One region of the Exiguobacterium sp. s127 genome, then DNA from elsewhere that is predicted to be linked to it. Evidence: riboswitches for the same ligand, from Rfam matches in the RefSeq annotation. Region 1 holds a riboswitch; each other region holds the start of a gene.

Region 1 (7,700 bases):
CCGGATTTTTAGTCATGGCCCCTTTTTACCGAGGGAACTTAGGGGGTACAGGGAAGGAAGATTTTGGTCATCATGATATTCGTGATGCAACAGGGGCATATGATTGGTTAACCCGTCACGCGGAACGCGTCTCGGTGTTTGGCTTCTCTCGTGGTGGGCAGATGGCCTTGTTGTTGGCACATCATCGCCCGGTCGCGCGCACGGTCTCATGGGCAGGGGTGACGAATCTCGTCTGGACATATGAAGAACAGAGAACGATGCAAAAAATGTTACGCCGTTTCACGGGTGGATTGCCAGAGACGCAACAACAAGCGTATCAAATCCGTTCGCCGCTCTACGCCGCTCCACAAGGGCAAGTCTTGCTGATTCACGGACGGTACGATCAAAAGGTTCGCTTACGTCATGCAACGAATTATGCTGCGCGCTATCCGAGTCAGACGCGGCTTCGTATTTACGAGCAGGCCCATCAATTTCCGTTGCACGAAAAATTTGCTGTGACGAAGGAAATCATCGATTGGATGTTGCGCTGATGGAACATAGGATGTAGTCACCTCGAACAGCCGGGGTGACTTTTTTTAGGAAATCAGTAACATTGATATGTTTTAAAAAAGCATTTTTTAAACAAAAAACAATATTTGGTATACTAGAAAATATGAAGTGAACAATAGGGTGGAAGACAAAAGGGGAGAACGGGATGGAAATCTTGCTGGCACGACAACCAATCGTGAATCGATCCGGTGCCATCGATGCATTTGAATTATTATATCGTTCAGTGGAAGCGCCTGCTATTTTTGATGGTGAATTAGCGACGATGGACGTGTTGACGAATACGCTCGTCCATTTAGGTGTCGATCGAGTGGCAGAAGGAAAACGTTTATTCATCAATTTCACCGGTGATTTATTACAAGGTGAGCTGATTGATCACTTAGATCCGGAACGATTTGTCATCGAGGTGCTTGAGACCGTCGTCATCGATTCACATATGCTGTCGGTTTTGAAAAAATGGAAAGAGGCTGGATTTCAATTGGCCTTGGATGATTTCGTGACGGATTTATTACGAAATCATGGTCCAGAGTTGTTTGATTTAATTGATTTAATAAAAATTGATATCGAAGCAATCAACCCACGTGAACAAAGTGCGATTTTACATATCGTTAAACGAAACTATCCGCATATCCGTTTGTTGGCAGAGCGTGTCGAAACGCATGAAGATCATCTTCGTAGTTTGAGCATGGGGTACGACTGGTTCCAAGGCTATTTTTATGCAAAACCGATGTTGATGAAAGGGAAGGCTGTTCCGCCACAATTGCCTGTATTGTTAAAGATGTTGAAGTGGCTCGAATCAGATGAGTATTATGACCAAGTCGTCGATGAAATCGAAGGAAATCCATACATTAGTGTGCAAGTCCTCCAGCTCATCAATTCTCCCGGGATTGGTCTTCGAAATACCGTCGAATCCGTTCGTCAAGCGATTTCACTACTCGGGTTTTCACAACTTAAAAGTTGGATTTCGTTAATCGTTTTACGAGAGATGCGACTTGCGAGTCCGTACAAGTGGTCAGACGAGTTGTTGCGTTCTTCACTGCATTGTGCCAAGTTATGCGAGTTATTTGCACTTGAAACAAAGACGTTACGTCCGGAAAGTGCCTACATGATTGGCTTACTCTCGCATATCGATGCATTACTGTCAGTCGATATTGATGAAATCATTGATCAATTACCAATCGAGTCGACGTTGAAAATCGTGTTACAAGGAAAAGATCATCCGTTTCGTGATTGTTTATTGCTCGCGATTAGTGCCGACCGTGGTGAATTTGAACAGTTTGAAAAACTAACCCATCGTTTTGGTATTTCAAAACAGCGTGCCTATGCACTATTAAAAGAGAGTCAAGATTGGTTGACTAAAAAAGAACTTCATCTGCAACCGGATGAAGAAGATTCAATCGTCTGATGGATGTTAAAAGGCACCAGCTCACTGAACATACAGTGTCTGGTGCCTTTTAACTATCTTAGTTTAATTAAACACGTGGCCCTGCTGATTTGATTTCAGTAGTTGCACTGTCGAACCGTGTGAAATTTTGTTTGAATTTAGTCGCCAAAGCCCGTGCTTGTTGTTCATACGCATCAGCATCCGACCAAACTTTGACAGGGTTGAGTAAGTCGCTTGGGACACCAGGGACTTCGAGCGGCATGTGTAGCCCGAAAATCGGATGCTCTTCCGTCGGGATATCAGCGAGTGTGCCGTTGACAGCTGCATTGACCATCGTCCGTGTATATGCAAGCTTCATCCGACTTCCCGTCCCATATGCGCCACCCGTCCAGCCTGTATTGACGAGGTAAACCGTGACACCGTGCCGGTCGATGAGCTCACCGAGCATCGTTGCATATTTTTCAGGAATGAGCGGTAAGAAGGGTGAACCGAAGCATGTCGAGAATGTCGCTTCCGGTTCTGTTACGCCACGCTCTGTCCCGGCTAACTTCGATGTATACCCGGATAAGAAGTGATACATCGCTTGCTCCTTCGTCAACTTACTGATTGGCGGCAGGACGCCGTAAGCATCAGCTGTTAAAAAGACAATCGTTTTCGGATGTCCGGCGCGTGATGGTACTGCAATATTATCAATCGCTGTAATCGGATAAGCGGCCCGTGTGTTTTCCGTTTTTGACGTATCATCATAGTCAGGAATTCGTGCATCATCGAGGACGACGTTTTCGAGAACAGTGCCAAAACGAATCGCATCAAAGATTTGTGGTTCTTTTTCGCGCGATAGGTTGACCGTTTTTGCGTAACAGCCACCTTCGATATTGAAGACGCCGTCGTTGGACCACCCGTGCTCATCGTCACCAATCAATTGACGACTGTCGTCAGCAGACAGTGTGGTCTTACCAGTACCGGATAATCCGAAGAATAAAGCGACGTCACCCTCATGACCGACGTTAGCCGAGCAATGCATCGATAAGACGTCTCGTTGAGGTAAAAGGTAGTTCATGACAGAGAAAATCGATTTTTTGATTTCGCCCGCATATTCTGTTCCACCGATTAAGACAATCCGATGTTCGAATGACATGGCGATGAACGTTTCGGAATTCGTTCCATCGACTTTCGGATCTGCTTTGAAGTGAGGCGCATAAATAACCGTGAAAGGCTCAAAAGCAGCTTCTGTCGGATATTCACGCAAAAATAGTTGTTTTGCAAACAAATTATGCCAAGCATATTGTGTCACGATCCGAACCGGAAGGGTAAAATGAGTGTCTGCACCAGCAGCAGCTTCTGTGTAGTAGAGCTGATCTGCTTCATTCATGTAGCGAAGAACTTTTTGTAAAAGTTGCTCGAAGTTGTCTGCTTCCATCGGTTGATTGACATGGCCCCAATCGATATGTGACTCGCATGACTGATCGCGAACAATGAACTTGTCTTTAGGTGAACGACCTGTAAATTTCCCCGTTTCTACAGACAGAGCGCCATTTTCAGCAAGAACCCCTTCTTCGTTACGAATTGCATGTTCGACTAGCTCAGCAACAGATAGTTGTTTGAACACATGCTCCTTCTTGAGTAGCTCTTCGATATTCAGGACCGTCATCGGCATCCTGACCCCACCTTTCCCCTACGTTGGTTTAGCTCTGGCATTTAGTATGACACATTTATTATATATGACATACTAAAGGATGAGCAATCCTTTTTTAGCGCTGATTTCTATTTATTTGGAAACGCTTTCAGCATTAACAGTTTAACATCTCTTCGGGAAAGTTTCGACTAGAAATTAAAACGTAGCTTGACAGAGTGGTCACAACTTTATATCATGTAATTCGTAACGGATACTCTTATTCTGAGCAGGTGGAGGGAACAAGGCCCGAAGAAACCCGGCAACCGTCCTACATTAAGAATTCTATTAATGAAGGAAAAGGTGCTCTCCTGAAGCGAAGTAAACACTTCGAACGATAAGAGGGTAAAGGAAGAACGCACAACCTTTCCCTGACCATTTTTTGGACATGGAGAGGTTTTTTTCATTTTACCGTCCCACTCAACTAGGGGAAATGAGTACACCGTCAAATTCTTTTTTGGGAGGGTCAAACATGACAAACCTTAATCGCCGACTATTTACGTCGGAGTCAGTTACTGAAGGTCACCCGGATAAAATCTGTGACCAAATCTCGGATTCTATCTTAGATGCAATCCTCGCAGCCGATCCGAATGCTCGTGTCGCTGCTGAAACATCTGTCACGACAGGACTTGTCCTCGTCGCAGGTGAAATCACGACATCGACTTATGTCGATATCCCGAAAGTCGTTCGCGAAACAATTCGTGAGATTGGCTATACACGCGCTAAATATGGTTTCGATGCAGACACTTGTGCTGTATTGACTTCAATCGATGAGCAATCAGCAGATATCGCTCTCGGTGTTGACCAAGCGCTTGAAGCACGCGAAGGTAACATGTCAGATGAAGAAATCGATGCAATCGGTGCAGGGGACCAAGGTCTCATGTTCGGTTATGCAACGAAAGAAACGCCTGAATTGATGCCACTTCCGATCTCACTTTCACACAAACTTGCTCGTCGTCTCGCAGAAGTCCGTAAAACTGGACAACTTGACTACCTCCGTCCGGATGGTAAGACGCAAGTAACTGTAGAATACAATGAGAACAACGAACCGGTTCGTGTCGATACAATCGTCATCTCAACACAACATGCAGAAGAAGTGACGCTTGAGCAAATCCAAGCAGACCTGAAAGAGCATGTCATCGCACCTGTGATTCCATCAGAATACATCGATGCGGAAACAAAGTTCTTCATTAACCCGACAGGTCGCTTCGTCATCGGTGGACCACAAGGTGATGCAGGATTAACTGGACGTAAAATCATCGTTGATACGTATGGTGGCTATGCACGTCATGGCGGCGGCGCATTCTCTGGTAAAGATCCAACAAAAGTTGACCGTTCTGCAGCATATGCAGCACGTTACGTCGCGAAAAACCTCGTAGCTTCTGGTCTTGCAGATAAAGCAGAAGTTCAACTTGCGTATGCGATTGGTGTCGCGCACCCAGTATCGATTGCAGTTGATACGTTTGGAACAGGTAAACTTCCAGAAGCACAACTCGTCGAACTCGTTGCCGAAAATTTCGATCTTCGCCCAGCAGGGATCATCAAGATGCTTGATCTTCGCCGTCCGATTTATCGTCAGACAGCAGCTTATGGTCATTTCGGTCGTACAGATATCGAATTACCATGGGAGCAAACAGATAAAGCAGCAATTCTTGAAGAACAAGCGAAACGATTCGCTTAATTTTCAGTTCAGAAGCAGACTCGCATGAGTTTGTTTCTGAACTTTTTTTGTTTGTCTCGAACTTTGCAGGGAAACGAATGATTTTTCTAGAAAAGGGTAAAAGAACATGTACCGGTAAACGGAAAAAAGGGGGAGTCCGATATGGAGATACGCGAAGCAATTCCTACTGATGCGGCACGCATTCATGATATTGCCATTACCTCTTGGATGGATACGTATGAAGAGATTTACTCGGAAAGCTCGAAAGCCCATTTCGTACAAGAGGCGTATCCGCAAGAAGAAGTCGTTCGAGCAATTCGGACGGCGGAGGAAGCGCGGGGAGAATATTTCAATGTCGCCATTATCGAGGAAGAAATCGTCGGTTTCATCCATGCAATCGATGTGGACGGCACGTGGGAAATCGTTCGCTTGTACGTACTACCGAAATATCAACAAAATGGGATTGGGCGAAAGTTGATTCGTGAACTTGAACACCAAGGTGCTTCCCCAATTGAAGTCTACGTTGAATCAAGAAATTATAAAGCGCGCCAGTTTCTAGTCTCTTTCGGTTTTAAAGAAGAAAGTGAAACGACTGAAGAAATTTTCGGTCAAGTGGAACCTGTGACACGCTTAAAGCGTATATATGAATGAAAATCCAACTTAAGATGGTTTTGACATCAAGATGTAAACGTTATAATACAGAGATACTTGTATGAAGAGGTGAGTTTGTGGAAGATCAAGCAACAGGAATTATCGTACTTGTCTATCCCCTTCAACTGCGAGCGACGCCGAGCGATGCGTTAATTCGAGTCCTTGAAAAGGATTATGAAGTGTTACGTGTAGATGCTCCGCGCCGGATATCGCTTGAGGAACATCAACAACTGCTGAAGGATGCTTTACGAGAAGCCGGAAAACGAAAGTTACCGATTCACATCATAGCCTGCAGCATGGGCGCACTCGTCGTCAACCGGCTACTGCAGGAATATGAATTGCCGATTGCGAGTTTGTCATATATTTCGCCACTATTTGATTGGCATAATTCAAAACAACTCGGTGGCGTCAAACAAGTATTTGCAAGTGCATTCGATCGTTTTCGACCGGATGCGCCACTCGGGATGTTGCCGTTTGGTCAAAATAGTGAAGATACGGCACGTCTCGGAGAGTTGACATATGCACAGTACCGGGAGATTGAAGAAGAAATCGTCTTACATGATGAAGAGCGGAAGAAACTACCACGAGTCAACCTCGCTTGTTTTTATGCACCGGACGATCAATTCGCGGACGTAAAATATACGTTAGAGATTTGCCGGAAAATGGGTGGCGATCAAATCTATCTTCAACGGCTCCATGGATTTCCGCATTTCAGCTTTGAACGTCTCAATACGCGGTTCGCTGAAAAATTATTGCTTTTTTTGAAGATGGTTGAGGAATGACAAAAAAGACGCTGTCGTGCTGACAGCGTCTTTTACTATTAATCGAGTGTTTGCTTTTTTAATTTTTTTTCGATGGCGATGATGAAAGGTGGATTGTTTTGTTGATTGAGAAAACGATACTGTAAGACGGCGTAGTCTTGCTGCGAAAGACTTTCGACATAATCGAGAACAGCATCCCGTTCACGTCTTCCTTCTACATGTCCATGATAGATGACGAGGACGATTAAACCGCCGGGTACGAGGACAGGTAACAAAGCACCTAGCGCTTCTAACGTATCTTCACCGGTCGTCGTGACGGACTTGTCACTTCCTGGTAAATAACCAAGATTGAAAACGCCCGCTCGAATCGGACGGGCTTCATTAACGAGGCGTGCGCCAACATGAATATGACTTTCGTGGTAGAGATCGACCCACTCTTTGACGTGAGCGGTTTCTAGACGACGTTTCGTTTCTTCAATCGCTTGTTCTTGTACATCGAAGGCGATGACACGACCGTCTGGTCCGACTTGTTCCGCAAGAAACAAGGTATCGTGACCATTTCCGGCAGTCATATCGACGACACAATCTCCTTCGTGGATGACAGATTCTAAGAGTTCTTTGGCGTAAGGTAAGACGCGGGCTAGTGACATGGGTTCAGACTCCTGTTCAAGTAAGATTATTCTTTGTTCGTTCATCACGTATTCTTTTGTTCCTGATTATACCATTATTCCGATGATTCATTCAAAATGAAGTTTCTTGACAGAACACAGAACAATTTCGTAAAGTGGCAAGGGTGAGAACTATATTGGAGGACACCTATTATGCCGAAATTACCTCGTGCGGTCTGGATCCTCGTGTTGGCGATGGCGATCAATACGACAGGAGCCTCTTTTTTATGGCCGTTTAATACATTATATATTCATGAATACTTAGGCGAATCCATGACCAAGGCAGGAATGGCCTTGTTCGTCAACTCTGCGCTCGCAATCGTCGGAAATTACATGGGTGGAAAAGCGTTTGATCGTT
Region 2 (7,700 bases), on a different contig from region 1:
AACGGATGAATTGTTTTGATTATCCGACGCTGGTCGAGCTACAGGAACTTGTGGATGCCGTCAAAACGGACGAATCGGTCCGGGTCGTCGTATTTACCGGGACAGGGAAAGCATTTAGTGCCGGTGCTGACTTAAAAGAGCGGGTGACACTGAATGAAACAGAAGTCCGTCGGAATGTGCTGGCAATCCGTGAAGTCTTTGCGAGCATCGCGGCGTTGCCTCAACCGACGATTGCAGCAGTTAACGGTCACGCGCTTGGCGGGGGATTTGAGTGGATGCTTGCCTGCGATTTCCGGATCATCGTCGACGGCGCGTTGGTCGGTCTGACGGAAACGAGCTTTGGTATCATCCCGGGAGCGGGTGGAACACAACGCCTTCCGCGTCTGATTGGGGAGACACGGGCGAAAGAACTGATCTTTACGGCGAAGAAAATTGATGCCGAGACGGCAGAACGATACGGGCTCGTCTCGCAAGTCGTCGCGACAAAGGATGCGTTGTTACCGGCTTGCTTTGAACTTGCAGCAGCGATGCTCCGCAATGGGCCGATTGCCATTCGTCAGGCGAAACAAGCGATCGACGGCGGAATGGATGTGTCGCTCGCTGACGGCTTACGACTTGAAACGGAAGCCTATGAGGCAGTCATACCGACCGAGGACCGGCTTGAAGCACTCCGCGCCTTTGCTGAGAAGCGAACACCGCAGTTTCAAGGGAGATGAGGATGGTCGCCACCTGAAATAACACGTATACTAACGGTACACAAAAAAACGTTATATCAAAGAGAGAGTGAATGACATGAGTGCGAATACCCAATCGATGATTTTTACGATTTATGGCGATTACATCCGGCACTACGGGAATCAGGTTTGGGTGGGAAGTCTGATTCGGTTGTTGAAGGAGTTCGGACATAACGAACAAGCCGTTCGCGTTGCCGTTTCACGAATGGTCAAGCAAGGATGGTTGATTTCTGAAAAACAAGGGACAAAAAGTTTTTATTCGCTGACGGACCGTGGGGTCGAACGGATGGAAGAGGCGGCGCGGCGGATTTACAAGTCGACGCCACACGTCTGGGATGGGAAATGGCGGACATTGATGTATACGATTCCGGAGGAAAAACGTCAGATTCGGGATGAGTTGCGGAAGGAACTGACGTGGAGTGGTTTCGGTAACTTATCAAACGGGGTCTGGATTTCTCCGAACCCGCTTGAAAAAGAAGCGACACGTCTGATCGAGGCGTATCAGATTACCGAATACGTCGATTTTTTCGTCGGCGAATACCACGGACCGCAACAAGATCAATCGCTCGTCGAACGTGCTTTTCCGCTCGACGAGTTGCAAGCGCGGTACGAAGCATTCATCGTTGAGTACAGCCGGCGTTACATCGTCCACCAAAGCCAAATCCAACTCGGAGAGATGGATGAGGAACAGTGTTTTGTCGAACGGACGAAGCTCGTCCATGAATACCGGAAGTTTTTGTTTACGGATCCTGGTCTCCCGCAAGAATTACTTCCGGATGCCTGGAACGGACACCATGCGGCAGTATTGTTCGAACAATACTATCGCCTGCTTGCGGCACCGGCCAGCCGATTTTTTGAGTCGATTTTCAAAGAGACACACGACGTGACACAAAAAAGTGCTGACTACGATGCGTCGGAGCATCCATTGTTTGCGGAGCGGTCGTAAGCGAAAGTAACCTTGTGCTTACGACCGTAGCGTCAATTGAGAAATGAATCTATTACAGGTGAACTCCGGTCTTCTGGAAGTTCACTTTTCGCATGTGGAAAACAGTTATTGTCCGAGCTGTTCCCGGAAGGCGTACCCTTTATCAACATAGGAGTCGATTGATTCCTGAATCATCTCGAGATCAGCTGGTGTCAACTGCCGCACGACTTTACCGGGGGACCCGACAATCAAGGAGCGGGGCGGGAACTTCTTGCCCGGGGGAATCAACGTATTGGCGCCGATGATACATTCTTCACCGATTTCGGCGTGATCAAGGACCGTCGCCCCCATGCCGACGATCGATCTGCGACCGATGCGACAGCCATGGAGAATCGCATTATGTCCGACCGTCACCTCGTCTTCGACGATGACAGGTGCCCCTTCGTATAAATGAATCGTCGCGTTGTCCTGGATGCTGCAACGCTTCCCGATTGTAATCGGTCCTTCGTCCCCGCGTAATACGGCGTTGAACCAAACCGTTGACTCTTCACCGATCGTTACGTCACCGATTAAGAATGCTCCCGGCGCCACGAAGACGGTCTCCGCAAGTCTAGGTGTCGTATCACGATATGGAATATTCATAAAAATCCCTCTTTTCCGATTAATGAATTTCAATTCAGTCTTACTTAGTATATCATTCTTAAACAGCAGATTGGAGGAAGACGATGTCCCGATTATGTGAGTTACTGCAAATCCGCGTTCCAATCATCCAAGGCGGAATGGGAAATGTCAGTCATGCTGCCTTAACGGCAGCCGTCTCGAATGCCGGTGGTTTAGGAACACTCGGTTGTGGCACACGTTCGCCGGAAGAAATGCGCCGTTTGATTGAGCAGACCCGTCAATTAACAACGCATCCGATTGCCTTGAACATTGCGATTGGTGTCTCGCCGCATACGGAAGCCCTGATTGAATTAGCGATAGCAGAACAGATTCCGGTCGTGTCCTTATCAGCCGGAAACCCAGCACCCTATACTGAACGTTTACGGACGGCCGGAATTACGACGATTGCGGTCATCGCGTCAGTCAAACATGCATTAAAGGCAGAAACGGCCGGGGTCGATTTGCTTGTTGCAGAAGGTGTGGAAGCGGCAGGTATCAATTCACCGCTCGAGCTGACGACGCTGACACTGGTTCCGCAAATCGTGGATCAGGTCACGCTTCCCGTCATCGCGGCTGGTGGAATTGGAGACGGTCGTGGACTTGCAGCCGCTTGGATGCTTGGTGCGTCCGGGGTGCAGCTTGGAACGCGTCTGATTGCGACGCAAGAAGCAGCCGTTCATGCGAACTACAAGAACCATCTCGTAGGAGCAACGGATCTTGAGACACGAATCATCGGTCGTTCCGTCGGCCGTGTCCGGCGTGTGTTAAATGGACCGTACGTTGCTGCACTACAAGGTGTTTCATCGCTTGATGAGTTTAACGCGAAGACGACAGAAGCGTATCACGTGACGGGTGCGGTCGATGGTGACGAGGTCAACGGGTATGTCAACGCCGGTCTCGTGTCTGGTCTCGTTACAGATATTCCGACCGTATCTGAATTATTCGAGCGGATGCAACAGGAAGCGTATACGCAAATTGAACGGGTGCGGGCGGATTATATGTAATCGAGAAGTGAGGCGGATTGTTCCTGAGAAGACGAACAATCCGTCTTCGGACTGTAGACAACGTGCGATCGGGAGATCAAGCGTCGTTATTCGTTGCTTTCCCCGTAGGAGTCAACGAAACGTGACGCTTTTTAGGTGATATCGCTTTGAAGACGAGGCGAGACGGGGAAGCGCGAACGGATTGCATCCCGATATCGCATGGTTACGCCTCTTAATCGATTATCTACACGCTGAAGACGGGCAATCCGTCTTTTTTTATACAATTTTTTAAAATGGGACATTTGTCCTTTTCAGATAAGGAGAAAATAGTGTCTACTCATAACAGAAGAAACAAAAGGAGGTGCCTTAAAGTGCAGGGAGTTATATTCGCATTAATGAGTGGACTATTCATTGCGTTGCAGGGGATTTTTAATGCCCGTTTAGGAGATGCCATTGGTCCGTGGTTTTCGGTGACGATCGTTCATTTCGTCGGATTGATGGGGTGCTTAGCGATTTATAGTGTGGTTCGTGACCGGAAAATCGGCGGTTTTCGACAGCTTCCGCTCCTCTATGCCAGTGGCGGATTGCTTGGCGTACTCGTCGTCGTGACCGAACTGACGTCGATCCAGTTACTTGGCATGACGTGGGCGATGTGTTTGTTGCTCGTCGCACAAATTTTATGTGCATTCGTGATTGATTTGAACGGCTGGTTTGGTGTCATCAAAAAAAGGAGTAACCGGGGACAGTGGATCGGGATCAGTTTGATGCTTGCCGGAGTTGCGATTTTTTCACTGTCCTAAAGGGAGGGCCTATGCAGACGATTGAGACCTATTTAAAACAGTACGACTTAGCGGATATTTTTACGGAGACCAGTAAAGGCTATTTACGCATCGAAACGTTTTCGGAAGGGGACCTGTTATGTGTGACGGGTGAACCGATTGACCGGATGTATTTCATCGTCGAAGGAAAAATTAAAATCTCTGCAGCATCGGCTGAAGGGAAACAACGGATTTTACGCTTTAAAAAGGCGATGACGGTGATTGGTGATGCGGAATATATCAATCAACGGGAAGTCTTGAATACCATCGAGGTGATTACGGACGTCGTGGCACTCAGCATTCCGTATGCGATCTTACGTGAGCACAATACGACGAACACCTTTTTACAATTTTTACTGCGGGTCATTACGACCAAGTGGTACGCGGACTCGAAATCAGCATCATTTCATGTCCTCTATTCGGTCGAAGAACGATTTGCCGGATATCTGTTATCGATTACCTCGGACGTTTCCGACAGTCTGTTTTATCAAGAGATGCGAACGTCGAATCTCCATGACGTCGCCGATTGGCTCGGGACGAGTTACCGTCATTTAAACCGTATCATCTCAACACTTTGTGAAGAAGAAATCTTGGCGAGACGACGCGGGAAAATCATTATTTTAGATGTAGAGCGGATTAAAGAAAAAGCGAACGGAAATAGTTACGAATAAGGAGGGGCTAGCGTGGGACTAGGTATGTTTTGTGCGATTACGGCAGGAATGATGATTAGTTTACAGACGGTATTGAATGCACGGATGAGTCATGCGTTCGGGGCATGGGCGACGACGACCCTCGTCTTTTTTGTCGGGTTCATCGGTTCACTGTTTGCGCTACTCGTATTTCGGGGTGGCACATTCTCGAACATTCAAACGGTCGAACCGCTTTATTTATTCGGTGGTCTGGTCGGTGTCGGTGTCGTATTTTGTGTGATGCGCGGGATTCAGTTGCTCGGTCCATCGATTGCGATTTCGGTCGTCTTGATTTCGCAACTGAGTTTTGCATTATGTGTCGACTTGTTCGGTTGGTTCGGTTTACCGGAACTTGAGCTTTCGCTCGGACAAGTCGCTGGATTGCTTGTGATGCTAGCCGGTATTTTTGTGTTGAAACGATATCAAGTCGTAGAAATCGAATCTTCGGATGAGTTGTCGGAAAAGGTATCGTAATTCTTACGGTTAACTCTGGCAGTATAAAGTCGATTTTTTAGCGCGAAGACGAATCAGTAGTTGTGGAATGAAAGATTCGTTCTTTTCGTTGCTTTCCTCGGGCGAGGCGCAAGCCGTTGCTCCTTGATCCTCACGGACAACGAGCAGGGTCTTGCCAGCCTCTTGGCAGCGCGTGTTCACGCGCTTTTTCCCGTAGGAGTCAACGAAAAACGAAGCTTTCAGGGTGTACCGCAGAGAAAATCATAGAGTAGTGTTAGAGCACAGTCTGTCTCGAATCGCTTTGAAGACGAGATGAGACAGGGAAACGCGAACGGATTGCCTCTTGTTATAGCATAGTCACTCTTCATAAGAGTTTGTCTACATGCTGAAAGCCCGCACGAAGCGGGCTTTTTTTAGTTTAGACAGATACTTCTTCTTTCCAAGCCACATCGATGAATTCATCGCGACCGGATGCTTTCCGGTCTTTTTTGTAGTGCTCCGGATTCTTTTTGTGGAAGTTTTGATGATAGTCTTCTGCTGGATAGAAGGCTTGTGCCGCTTCGATTCGTGTGACGATCGGTTGCTTAAAGCGATTGCTCGCAGCAAGCGCGTCACGTGAAGCAATCGCAGCAAGGCGCTGTTCTTCCGTATGATAAAAGATGGCAGGTGCGTATTGTGTCCCACGGTCCTGGAACTGTCCGCCGGCGTCAGTCGGATCCGTTTGCGGCCAGTAAAGTTCGAGTAACCGCTCGTATGAGAATAACGCCGGATCAAATGTAATCTCGACGACCTCCGAATGACCGGTCGTGCCTGTTTTTATTTGTTCGTATGTCGGATTTTCGATTTGTCCTCCTGTATAACCGGAAACAATTCCGTGAATACCGGGCAGTTCTTCGAATGGTGTCACCATGCACCAGAAACAGCCTCCTGCGAATGTTGCTTTTTCCATCTATATCTCGTCCTTTCCGCTGGCGGTAGTCGCCCTGTAATCATTCGTGCTCTGACAGCGAGAAAACGAAAACGACTCCTTTGCTTGGTTGCAAAAGGAGTCGTCGCTTTTTATCAACCAAAGCTTGCGCTTTGCTGGTCGTAGCACCTTGCCACTGAAGGCAGGTTGCTGGGACGTCATCGATCCAGATCTCTCAGTCCACTCTTGATAAGTGTTATATGAAGTTGATTAAATTCGTTATCATTGATGTGATAATAGCATCTCTAAAACGACAAAGTCAATCATTAAGATTGTAAGGCATGCAGGACGGTCGCACCTAGAGATTTCGCGCCGACGAGTAGTGCCCGTTCATCGATTTCATATTTCGGATGGTGTTGCGGATAAATCGTACTCCCGTCCGTTTTGGCGGACCCCGTAAAGAAGTAGCTTCCTGGGGTACGCTCTAAATAATAGGCGAAATCGTCTGCTGCCATCATCGGTTTGAGTTCTTTGACATGGGCTTCACCTAAAAATGCCGTCGCCTCTTTAACGAGATTTGTTTCTACCGGATGATTCCAAAGGGATGGATAACCCGTCGTAAAGTCGATGGAGTAGCTCGCACCGATTCCGGCACACGTCGTCCGAGCAACTAAATCGACCTGCTGGCGTAACTGGTGACGCAGCGCTTCGTCGAATGTCCGGATTTCACCGACAATCCGTGCCTCACCAGTAACGATGTTCGGAGCCGTTCCGGCATGGAATGAACCGATTGCGATGATGGCCGGTGAAAACGGATCAACTCGCCGACTGACAAGGTGTTGGAGATTACAGACGAGTTGTGCCCCGGCGACGAGTGCATCTTGTGTTTTATGAGGGGCTTGCGCATGACCACCCTGTCCGTGGACGACGATTTCGAATTCATCGATGGCGCACAGCGTATGTCCTGCGTGATAGCCAATTGTTCCGACAGGTAAGTCATTTTCGAGATGCGTACCGAAAATTGCATCGACCCCGTCAAGACAGCCGTCTTCAATCATTTGAATGGCACCACCCGGGAAGACTTCTTCCCCGTGTTGATGAATGAATACGATTGTTCCGTGAAGGTCTTCTTGCAGTGCTGTAAAGGCCGAGGCAAGACCGAGTGCAATCGCCGTATGTCCGTCATGTCCACACGCATGCATGACACCCGGATGAATCGAACGGAAGGCGAGATCCGTTTCCTCCTGCAGTGGCAGGGCATCGAAATCGGCCCGAATGGCGATGGTCTTTCCAGGATGTTTTCCTTTGAGGGTCGCGACGATCCCGCTACCACCGACGTTCCTGCGGTAAGGGAGACCAAGCTCCTCATAAAACGAGGCGATGGCGTTTGGTGTCCGCACTTCTTGAAAAGAGAGTTCCGGGTGACGGTGCAGATCACGACGTCTTTCAATGATTTGTTGTTCGAGTTGATCGAGTTGAGTGAAGAGTTGCTGTTGCATCATAATCATCCTTTCAGGTTTTTGAGGTATGA
Region 3 (7,700 bases), on a different contig from region 1:
CACGAAAATCACTCCTTTTAGAACGTTTGTTCTTATTTTATTTATGTTGATTCTAGCACGGTCTCAAAGTGTCTCAAATCAAAAATTGAAAAAGAGTGTACATGTCATCACTTTTTAGAGCGCAGCATGACTTTAGAAATCATCCTCTTGAGTCATATTTAGGTAACAGGTTTGGTACACTAAGGACTGAGAAGAAGAAGGGTTGGGAGAGAATGAAGAAAAAACCGATGATCCATCTACCGGATGTCCCGAATAATTTAGCAGTCGAAACATTTGCAGAAATCGAAATCGATGATCCGTACTTGTATCAAATGCTGTATGAAAAAGAAACGTTACCCATCGAGCTGACGGAGCGGATCGATGCCAATCAAGTCTGTTTTCGGAATGTCTCATTTGCGGGTCTCGTGTTTGATCGCGCGTCATTTGAAAATGTCCGATTTGAGCAGTGTGATTTGACGGGTTGTCAGTTCCGTGACAGTCGTTTTCATCGCGTTCTGTTTCAGGACTGTCGCCTGACGGGGGTTCAATTAGAAGAAACGACGCTTGATCATGTCACGGTAAAAGCATGCCAGGCGAATTACTTACAAGTGATTCGGACATCGCTCCGACAAGTAACGTTCGAGCAGACGGCGATGCGGGAGACACAATTCTTCGAAGGGAAACTCATCGATTTACGTTTTGAGGATGTTGAATTGATGGAAAGCCAGTGGGTTGAAACTCCGTTAAAAGGACTCGATTTGCGACAAGCGGACGTCTCGGGGATTACGATTGATCCACGCTTTTTGACAGGGGCGATCGTGACGGAAGGACAAGCAATCGCATTTGCCCGATTACTCGGTCTTGTCATTCCGCAAGAATGAACATGAAAAAACCGGACGCTGTTCCTCTTCCTTTTAGGGAAACGGAAAACGTCCGGTTTTTTTGTATTCATACGACTCTCGAAGGAGAGACTTAAAAGGAGAGCGTCTCGCCGTCGTCCGGAATCAAAAAGTGAGCGGAGAGATGATTTGCTGCTAAAAAGTCAGCGATCATATCGCGGCGGAGCAGGCAGTGATTGACAGCTTCGAGATGCGAGACGATGATCGTCGCTTCAGCCGCTGCCGCGTGGACCGCTAATAAATCACGTTCCGACATCGTGATCGGTTCACCGGTCTGGAACTGGGCGGCACCACTATTGACGACGATGACATCCGGTGCATAGGTATCAATCGCAGAATCGACGTCGTCACACCAAATCGTATCACCGGCGATATAGAGCGTCGGCTCATCGGGATGTGTAAAGACGAGACCGGATACGTGTCCCATCCGTTGTCCGATTTCGCCGACACCGTGTTGACCGTTCGTGCGGAAAACTTTGACATCACGGAGTGTCACACCCTGGTCGAACGGCTGAACGTCGGTGAAACCGGCCTCTTTAATGACAGAGGCGTCCGTCGCGTTTTGAGCATAGAGCGGAACCGTCTTCGGTAACAATTGTTTTGCGGCCTCATCGAAATGATCGGCGTGAAGATGTGTCACGAAGACGGCATCCGGGTCGAGTAAGGTCGAGACATCGACCGGTAAGTCGACAAGGGGGTTGCGGTGGGTGTTCGGTGTATGGTCGAACGGAGGAAGCGAACCCTTTTCACCGAGAAAAGGATCAATTAAAAAAACTTGGTTGGCATAGGTCAAGACGAGTGTCGCATTTCGAATTTGCTGGATGTTCACAGGCAATCTTCCTTTCTTGTACGAATCTTCCTCGTCTCATATTCCCGACTTGCCGAACCTTTAATCCAAAACATCATTGGTCCGGTTTAGGGAGAATTTTTTCCATGGCCAGGACATCGACGTAATACCCGTTTAACATTCCTTGTTCTTTAAAGGTACCGACGATTCGGAATCCGGCTTTGATGTAGAGTTTTTGTCCGATCCGGTTGAAGGGGAACGTAAAGAGAATCAGCTTATGCATGCCGTGAATGATTGCATGTTCTTCGATGATGTCGAGTAGTCGTTTTCCGATTCCTTGTCCGCGGTGGGTCCGTGTGATGTAGACGGACAGTTCGCCGACGGACTGATAGACGGGACGCGGATTGTAGGCATCGAGCGAAATGAAGCCAAGAATCTTTGCCCCTTCATAGGCAACGTAACCGGCATGTCGCTCGGAGCGTTCACTGAACCATTGCTGCATGAAGGCGAGATCTTTCGTATCCGTCTCGAGCGTCGCGATCCGGTCTTCGATTCCTTCATTATATATGGCGAGCACGTCCGGTAAGTCGGTTTCTTGAACGAGACGAATCATCATACACGTCAGCTCCTTTTTGTGTCCTTTTCTTCATTATATCGGAGATGGACGAAACAAACGGCATGTTTCTAGAATAGGAAATGCTTCCGTACACGCGCTTTCCTCAAACATGTTTGTCAGACGACGTTTCCGTACAAAAAAAGCCCAGGTCCTCTATTGCTAGAAGACTTGGGCCGGACCGGACTGAATTAGTTTGCTGAAGACAGGGCGTCCCGCTCGTAAATCGGCACCCAGCCGTCCGTCGTGACGAAGATTCGGATCGCCACCACTTTCCGGTCTTCCTGGAGCGTGAAGTAGTGGCGCGTATTGACGGGAACGGAAATCAAATCACCGGGATTGAGCTCGATGTTGTAATAGCCGACCTCCTCGTCTTTAATCGCAAACACGCCATGGCCGCTGACGATGAAGCGGACCTCGTCATCGGTATGATGGTGTTCTTTTTGGAAGTTGACGAGTAATTCATCGAGATTCGGTGTCGTATCCGACAGTGCGATGATGTCAGCCGTCTGGTAACCGCGACGTTCCGAAACATCTTTAATCTCGTCCGCGAATGTCGTTAAGATCGTCTGTTTGTCGTCATCCGTTAATGTAAAGTTCTCGACGAGGTCGCCCGGTAACTTCGAGACGTCCCATTGTTCATATAAGACGCCGCGTGAAGCAAGGAATGAAGAGACCTCATTTTGATCCGTATACCGTTCGTTTGTCTGTTGGAAAAGTACTGTTGCCATTGTAAATTCCTCCTTTTAATGAATCGCCTGTCGGCACGTTTGTAGTTTTAAGGTGTAACTGAACAAAAACTCGAATGCTTCCAACTGTTTTTTCGCTTCAAAGGCAGTCGGTGCCCAGACGGTGATGCCGTGATTGCGAATCAGGACGGCGCCGCTCTCGGCATGTACATGTGCTGCAAAGGCAGCGGCAAGCGTCGGAATGTCGGCATGGTTCGGGATAATCGGCACACGGACTTCCGCATCTTCTTCCCAACGGCCGAGTGCCTTGATGATTTCCTGACCGGCAAACCGAATCTCGCCTTGGTCGCCGTACAGTTCCGAAATGACATTATTGTCAATCGTATGGACGTGAAGGGAACACCCGGCAGTCGTTCGGTTGAAGACCTCGACGTGGAGCAACGTTTCGGCAGAGGGACGACCCGTCTGTTCGCCGATCAGTTGACCGGACGCGTCGACATGGACGAAGTCGTCCGGTGTATCCTGCCGTTTGTCCTTCCCGCTTGCCGTCACGAGAAATTCAGTCGGTTGATCGGCTGTCCGGATGGCGAGATTGCCGCTTGTGCCGGGGAACCAGTCGCGTGCTGCAAGTTCCTGTTTGACGGCACGTAATTCTTCATATCGTTTTAAGAAGGTCATGTGTACACCACCTTTGTCTGCAGATGATTCAATATGTCATGAAAGTTTTCAAACGGCGTATACGGGATGCCGTGCTGTTCACATAGCGTGATCAGATAATCCCGTGCATAAACGTGATCCGCCTGCTTAGCCAGTTCAAAATCTGTTACGGAGTCGCCGATCGCGATGATCGTGTCACCGTTCTGCTTCAGCTTCCGGGCGATCGAGGTTTTGCAACAGCCGCATTGATTTGTACAGGCCGCGTCGCAGGCATGCGGCCATTCGATTCGAACCGTCTCCTGGCTGAAGTCACTGCCGTTGCAATAAATCGCTTCGTCCGTCAGTACATCCGCAAGAATCGGCTGGACAAAAAAGTCGATCCCGCCGCTGACGATGGAAAAATCAATCTCGTTTGATTTGGCAAAAGCGAGTAAGGTGTCGAAGCCGGGACGAATGACTGCCTGTGTCATCAAGAAATCAATGTAGTCCTGTTTTTGACTGGACGGAAGCAGCTGAAACATCTGTCCGACGCCGGATTGAATCGAGAGCGACCGGTCGAGCACACCTTGTTTTAACGGTTCAAATTTTTCCGGCGGAGCGAACTCCTGCATCAAGGCGATGATATTATCGTGCTCCGTTACTGTTCCGTCAAAGTCACATAAAATCCGGATCGTCATTTCGTGATCCCCCAAGCATCGAGAGCGACACGTAATTCCTCGTGCCGGTGGGCGGCACTTGTCAGTGATTCGCCGGCCAGTGCTGCGCCCAGTGCCTGGCGGAAAGCGATGACTCCGGCCGCAGCACCTTGCGGATGACCGTGGACACCGCCTCCGGCATTGATGACGGAATCGACGCCGAAATCACGAACAAGCTGGGCGACGAGACCCGGGTGGATTCCGGCGGACGGGACCGGGAGAATTGTTTTGGTCTCACCGATTCGGGTCGCTTCGACGGCAATCCCGCGGGCCAAGTCTTTGGCGAGGGCGACATTCCCGTACGGCGACGGGAACAGTGTCAAGTCGGCACCGGCAATCCGCGGCAACGTTCCGAGCAGGACCGGGGCGGCAATCCCGTACTCGGGACTGGCGATCAAGGCACCGCTCAACGCCGGATGATTAAAGATCGGGACCGGGATTTCCGGATCGGCTGCCAGTTCCCGCAAGACATCAAGCCCGTATGTAAACGTGTTGAGCAGGAGGGCTGTCGCTCCGGCTTCGACCAGTCGTTTCGCCTGCTCTTTCAAGCGGAAGACCGGACCACTCAATGTAATCGCATAAAGGGCCCGTTTACCGGTCCGTTCATAGTGTGCATCGAGGACTTCCCGTCCAATCCGCGCCCGGTCGAGTGCCGGTGTCAGCGGATTGTCGTATAAGATTTCGTCATCCTTGACGAGATCAATCCCGCCGGCGAGCTGGGCTTCCAGTTGTTCCCGTAAAAAAACGAGATCCCGTCCGATGACGCCTTTGAAGATGCTCATCAACAGGGGGCGATCATGGACTTGGATCAATTGGCGGACGCCCTCGATGCCGAATTTAGCACCGGGGAAATCCGGTGTGAACGAAGCGGGAAGCTGAAGATCCGTCAGTTTGATTTGACCGTCGAGTGACAGCTTGCCGAAGACGGTCGTCAAAATCGCCGAAAAGTCTCGTGAGACGTTGTGTTCCGGATAACGGATCGTGACATACCCTTTTCCGTCGTGTTCTTCCGTATGGACGACTTGTCCTTTAAAGGATTCAAGCTGTTGTTGTTCCAAGTGATTCAAATCGGTCCATGAGCCGACCGTCAGACCGAGGGCGATTTGCTCTGCCCGTTTTGGTAACTGATCGGTCACGCCGAGTTGGTAAGTTGCGGTAATGTACGCCATGATTGTCGTCTCTCCCTTGTTAAAAAATACAAAAATGGTCCCTCGTCAATGACAAGAGACCATGAAAAATTGCGCGTGGACTCTTATCTGTCAGCGTGTTAGCTGCAAGAATTAGCACCGTGCCAACTGGTCGGTTGCTGCGACATCATAGGGCTCGTCCCTCCGTCTGCTCTTGATAAGAATTGGATGAAATTGTGAAATCTAATTGCAATTTTTACATGAGATGGACGTGATGTCAAATAATTTTTTGAAAATTTATTTTTTTTGAAATCCGCTTCTATAGATGGCGGTCTTTTAAATGGTTTTTCACTAAAAATTGGAATTGACAGATGATTTAAGACGGGCGTAATATTCGAATCAACATCGAACACAACAACCACATATGACTCTTATCGTGAGTTGGCAGAGGGAATTGGCCCGAAGACGCCGCAGCAACCGACCATCCGGCACGGTGCTACATCCAACAGACATTCGTCTGAGAGATAAGAGGACGGATGATACCCCGCGCCTCTTTTCTATGACGAAAAGCGGCGTTTTTTTGTGTAGAAATGAAGGGGGAAGCAAGATGGCATATCAAGCATTTACAGAACAAGACGCCATTAAACGTGTCCGGGAACTCGGACTGATCGGACAGGAAGAAGCGACGGCAGAAGAAATCGGCGACGGGAACTTGAACTTAGTCTTCCGGATTCAGGCAGGGAAAGAACGTTTGATCTTGAAGCAGGCATTACCTTATGCAAAAGTCGTCGGGGAAAGCTGGCCCTTGTCACTCGAGCGGGCCTGGATCGAACAGTTGGCACTGAAGGAATTCGCAAAATACGCGACGCCATTCGTTCCACGGGTCTTTCATGCGAGTCATGAAGAAGCGTATACAGTGATGGAGGACTTGTCGCACCTGCAAATCGTTCGGACGGGATTGCTCGCAGGCGAAACCTACCCGCTCCTTGCTGAGCATGTCGGTTCTTACTTGGCGCGGACGTTATTTTTCACGTCAGATTTTGCGCTCGGTCCAGTCGGAAAAAAGCAGGTCGCACGTGACTATTACAACCCGGATTTATGCGACATCACGGAAAAGTTAATCTTTACGGATCCGTTTTACGACGCGGAAACAAACAATATCGAGAGCGGCTTGGAAACAGACGTACAGCAGCTCTGGCAGGACGAAAAACTGAAGCGGGAAGTGGCGAAGCTCGAAACGTTGTTCATCACGAAAGGGGAAGCCTTATTACACGGGGATTTACATACAGGAAGCATTTTTGCTTCGGCGGGCGAAACGAAAATCATCGATCCGGAGTTCGCTTTTTACGGACCGTTCGGGTTTGATGTCGGTCAGTTCATTGCCCACCTCTGCTTTGCGGCGTATCCGAACTATGCTGAGTTGCGGGAGACGCGGGTGAAGGATATCGATACGTTCTGGCTGACGTTTGCTTCGACGTTCACGGCACTTTGGGAACGGGAAGCCGTCGAACCGTTCCGGACGGTACCCGGGCTTGTCGATGATGTCCTCAGTACAATTCTCCAAGACGCGCTCGGTTTCGCCGGTTGTGAACTGATCCGGCGGACGATTGGTTTGGCACCGGTCGCTGATTTGGAACAAATTCCGGATGCTGCGACGCGCCTTGAACGGAAACGTCATGCGTTACGCCTCGGGACGGCATTGATTAAACGGCGCGGCGAATGTAAGACGTTTACCGATCTCCGGAATTTTGACGTGACGGAGGAATTGAGCCGATGAGCGAGTTTATCCGTAGTGTCATCTATGAGCGGGCGTGCTTAAAGATCCTTGATCAGACCCGTCTCCCGCAAGAAGAACGGTACGAAGTCATTCATGATTTGGCGCAAGCGGTTGAGGCGATTAAACAACTTCGTGTCCGGGGGGCGCCGGCAATCAGTCTGTTCGGTGGATTCGTCCTCGTGCAGGAAGCGTTCCGGACGACGGGATCGCTTGACGAGGTCAAACAAAAACTGTTGACGGTATCGGCGGAGTTACTGGCGACCCGGCCGACCGCCGTCAATTTGCGGAACGTACTCGATGCGCTCAATCAGCTTATCCTTTCGAGCACAACGCTCGAGGAACTGCCGAAACGTCTGGAACAAAAAGTAATTGCCCTTTATGAAGCCGATGCCAAGACGTCACGGCAAATCGGTGTGCATGCGTTGGAGCTGTTTCAAGCGGGAGACCGGGTGTTGACGATTTGTAACGCCGGATCGA

What was found. A riboswitch is a leader RNA that binds a small molecule or an ion and turns the genes downstream of it on or off. The one in region 1 is predicted to bind S-adenosylmethionine.
Region 2: linked by a shared signal. The riboswitch ahead of msrA (peptide-methionine (S)-S-oxide reductase MsrA) and the one ahead of metK (methionine adenosyltransferase) in region 1 are both predicted to bind S-adenosylmethionine.
Region 3: linked by a shared signal. The riboswitch ahead of mtnK (S-methyl-5-thioribose kinase) and the one ahead of metK (methionine adenosyltransferase) in region 1 are both predicted to bind S-adenosylmethionine.

The regions. Positions count from the first base shown of each region.
Region 1 is NZ_JACSMO010000001.1:350,562-358,261, forward strand. Features, by position in the region: gene KNP98_RS01710 (alpha/beta hydrolase family protein) at 1-530, shown strand, start outside; gene KNP98_RS01715 (EAL and HDOD domain-containing protein) at 695-1,951, shown strand; gene pckA (phosphoenolpyruvate carboxykinase (ATP)) at 2,019-3,587, opposite strand; SAM riboswitch class I at 3,820-3,946, shown strand; gene metK (methionine adenosyltransferase) at 4,075-5,283, shown strand; gene KNP98_RS01730 (GNAT family N-acetyltransferase) at 5,425-5,913, shown strand; gene KNP98_RS01735 (alpha/beta fold hydrolase) at 5,991-6,695, shown strand; gene mnmM (tRNA 5-(aminomethyl)-2-thiouridylate-methyltransferase MnmM) at 6,734-7,369, opposite strand; gene KNP98_RS01745 (MDR family MFS transporter) at 7,496-7,700, shown strand, end outside.
Region 2 is NZ_JACSMO010000006.1:37,558-45,257, reverse strand. Features, by position in the region: gene KNP98_RS09530 (enoyl-CoA hydratase-related protein) at 1-716, shown strand, start outside; gene paaX (phenylacetic acid degradation operon negative regulatory protein PaaX) at 793-1,680, shown strand; gene KNP98_RS09520 (gamma carbonic anhydrase family protein) at 1,786-2,301, opposite strand; gene KNP98_RS09515 (NAD(P)H-dependent flavin oxidoreductase) at 2,385-3,323, shown strand; gene KNP98_RS09510 (DMT family transporter) at 3,674-4,102, shown strand; gene KNP98_RS09505 (Crp/Fnr family transcriptional regulator) at 4,114-4,791, shown strand; gene KNP98_RS09500 (DMT family transporter) at 4,804-5,283, shown strand; gene msrA (peptide-methionine (S)-S-oxide reductase MsrA) at 5,681-6,211, opposite strand; SAM riboswitch class I at 6,319-6,425, opposite strand; gene KNP98_RS09490 (M20 metallopeptidase family protein) at 6,496-7,668, opposite strand.
Region 3 is NZ_JACSMO010000006.1:13,465-21,164, reverse strand. Features, by position in the region: gene KNP98_RS16250 (Y-family DNA polymerase) at 1-3, opposite strand, end outside; gene KNP98_RS09400 (pentapeptide repeat-containing protein) at 213-860, shown strand; gene KNP98_RS09395 (MBL fold metallo-hydrolase) at 952-1,707, opposite strand; gene KNP98_RS09390 (arsinothricin resistance N-acetyltransferase ArsN1 family A) at 1,781-2,281, opposite strand; gene KNP98_RS09385 (1,2-dihydroxy-3-keto-5-methylthiopentene dioxygenase) at 2,470-3,009, opposite strand; gene KNP98_RS09380 (methylthioribulose 1-phosphate dehydratase) at 3,025-3,645, opposite strand; gene KNP98_RS09375 (2-hydroxy-3-keto-5-methylthiopentenyl-1-phosphate phosphatase) at 3,642-4,301, opposite strand; gene KNP98_RS09370 (2,3-diketo-5-methylthiopentyl-1-phosphate enolase) at 4,298-5,488, opposite strand; SAM riboswitch class I at 5,569-5,670, opposite strand; SAM riboswitch class I at 5,875-5,977, shown strand; gene mtnK (S-methyl-5-thioribose kinase) at 6,054-7,223, shown strand; gene mtnA (S-methyl-5-thioribose-1-phosphate isomerase) at 7,220-7,700, shown strand, end outside.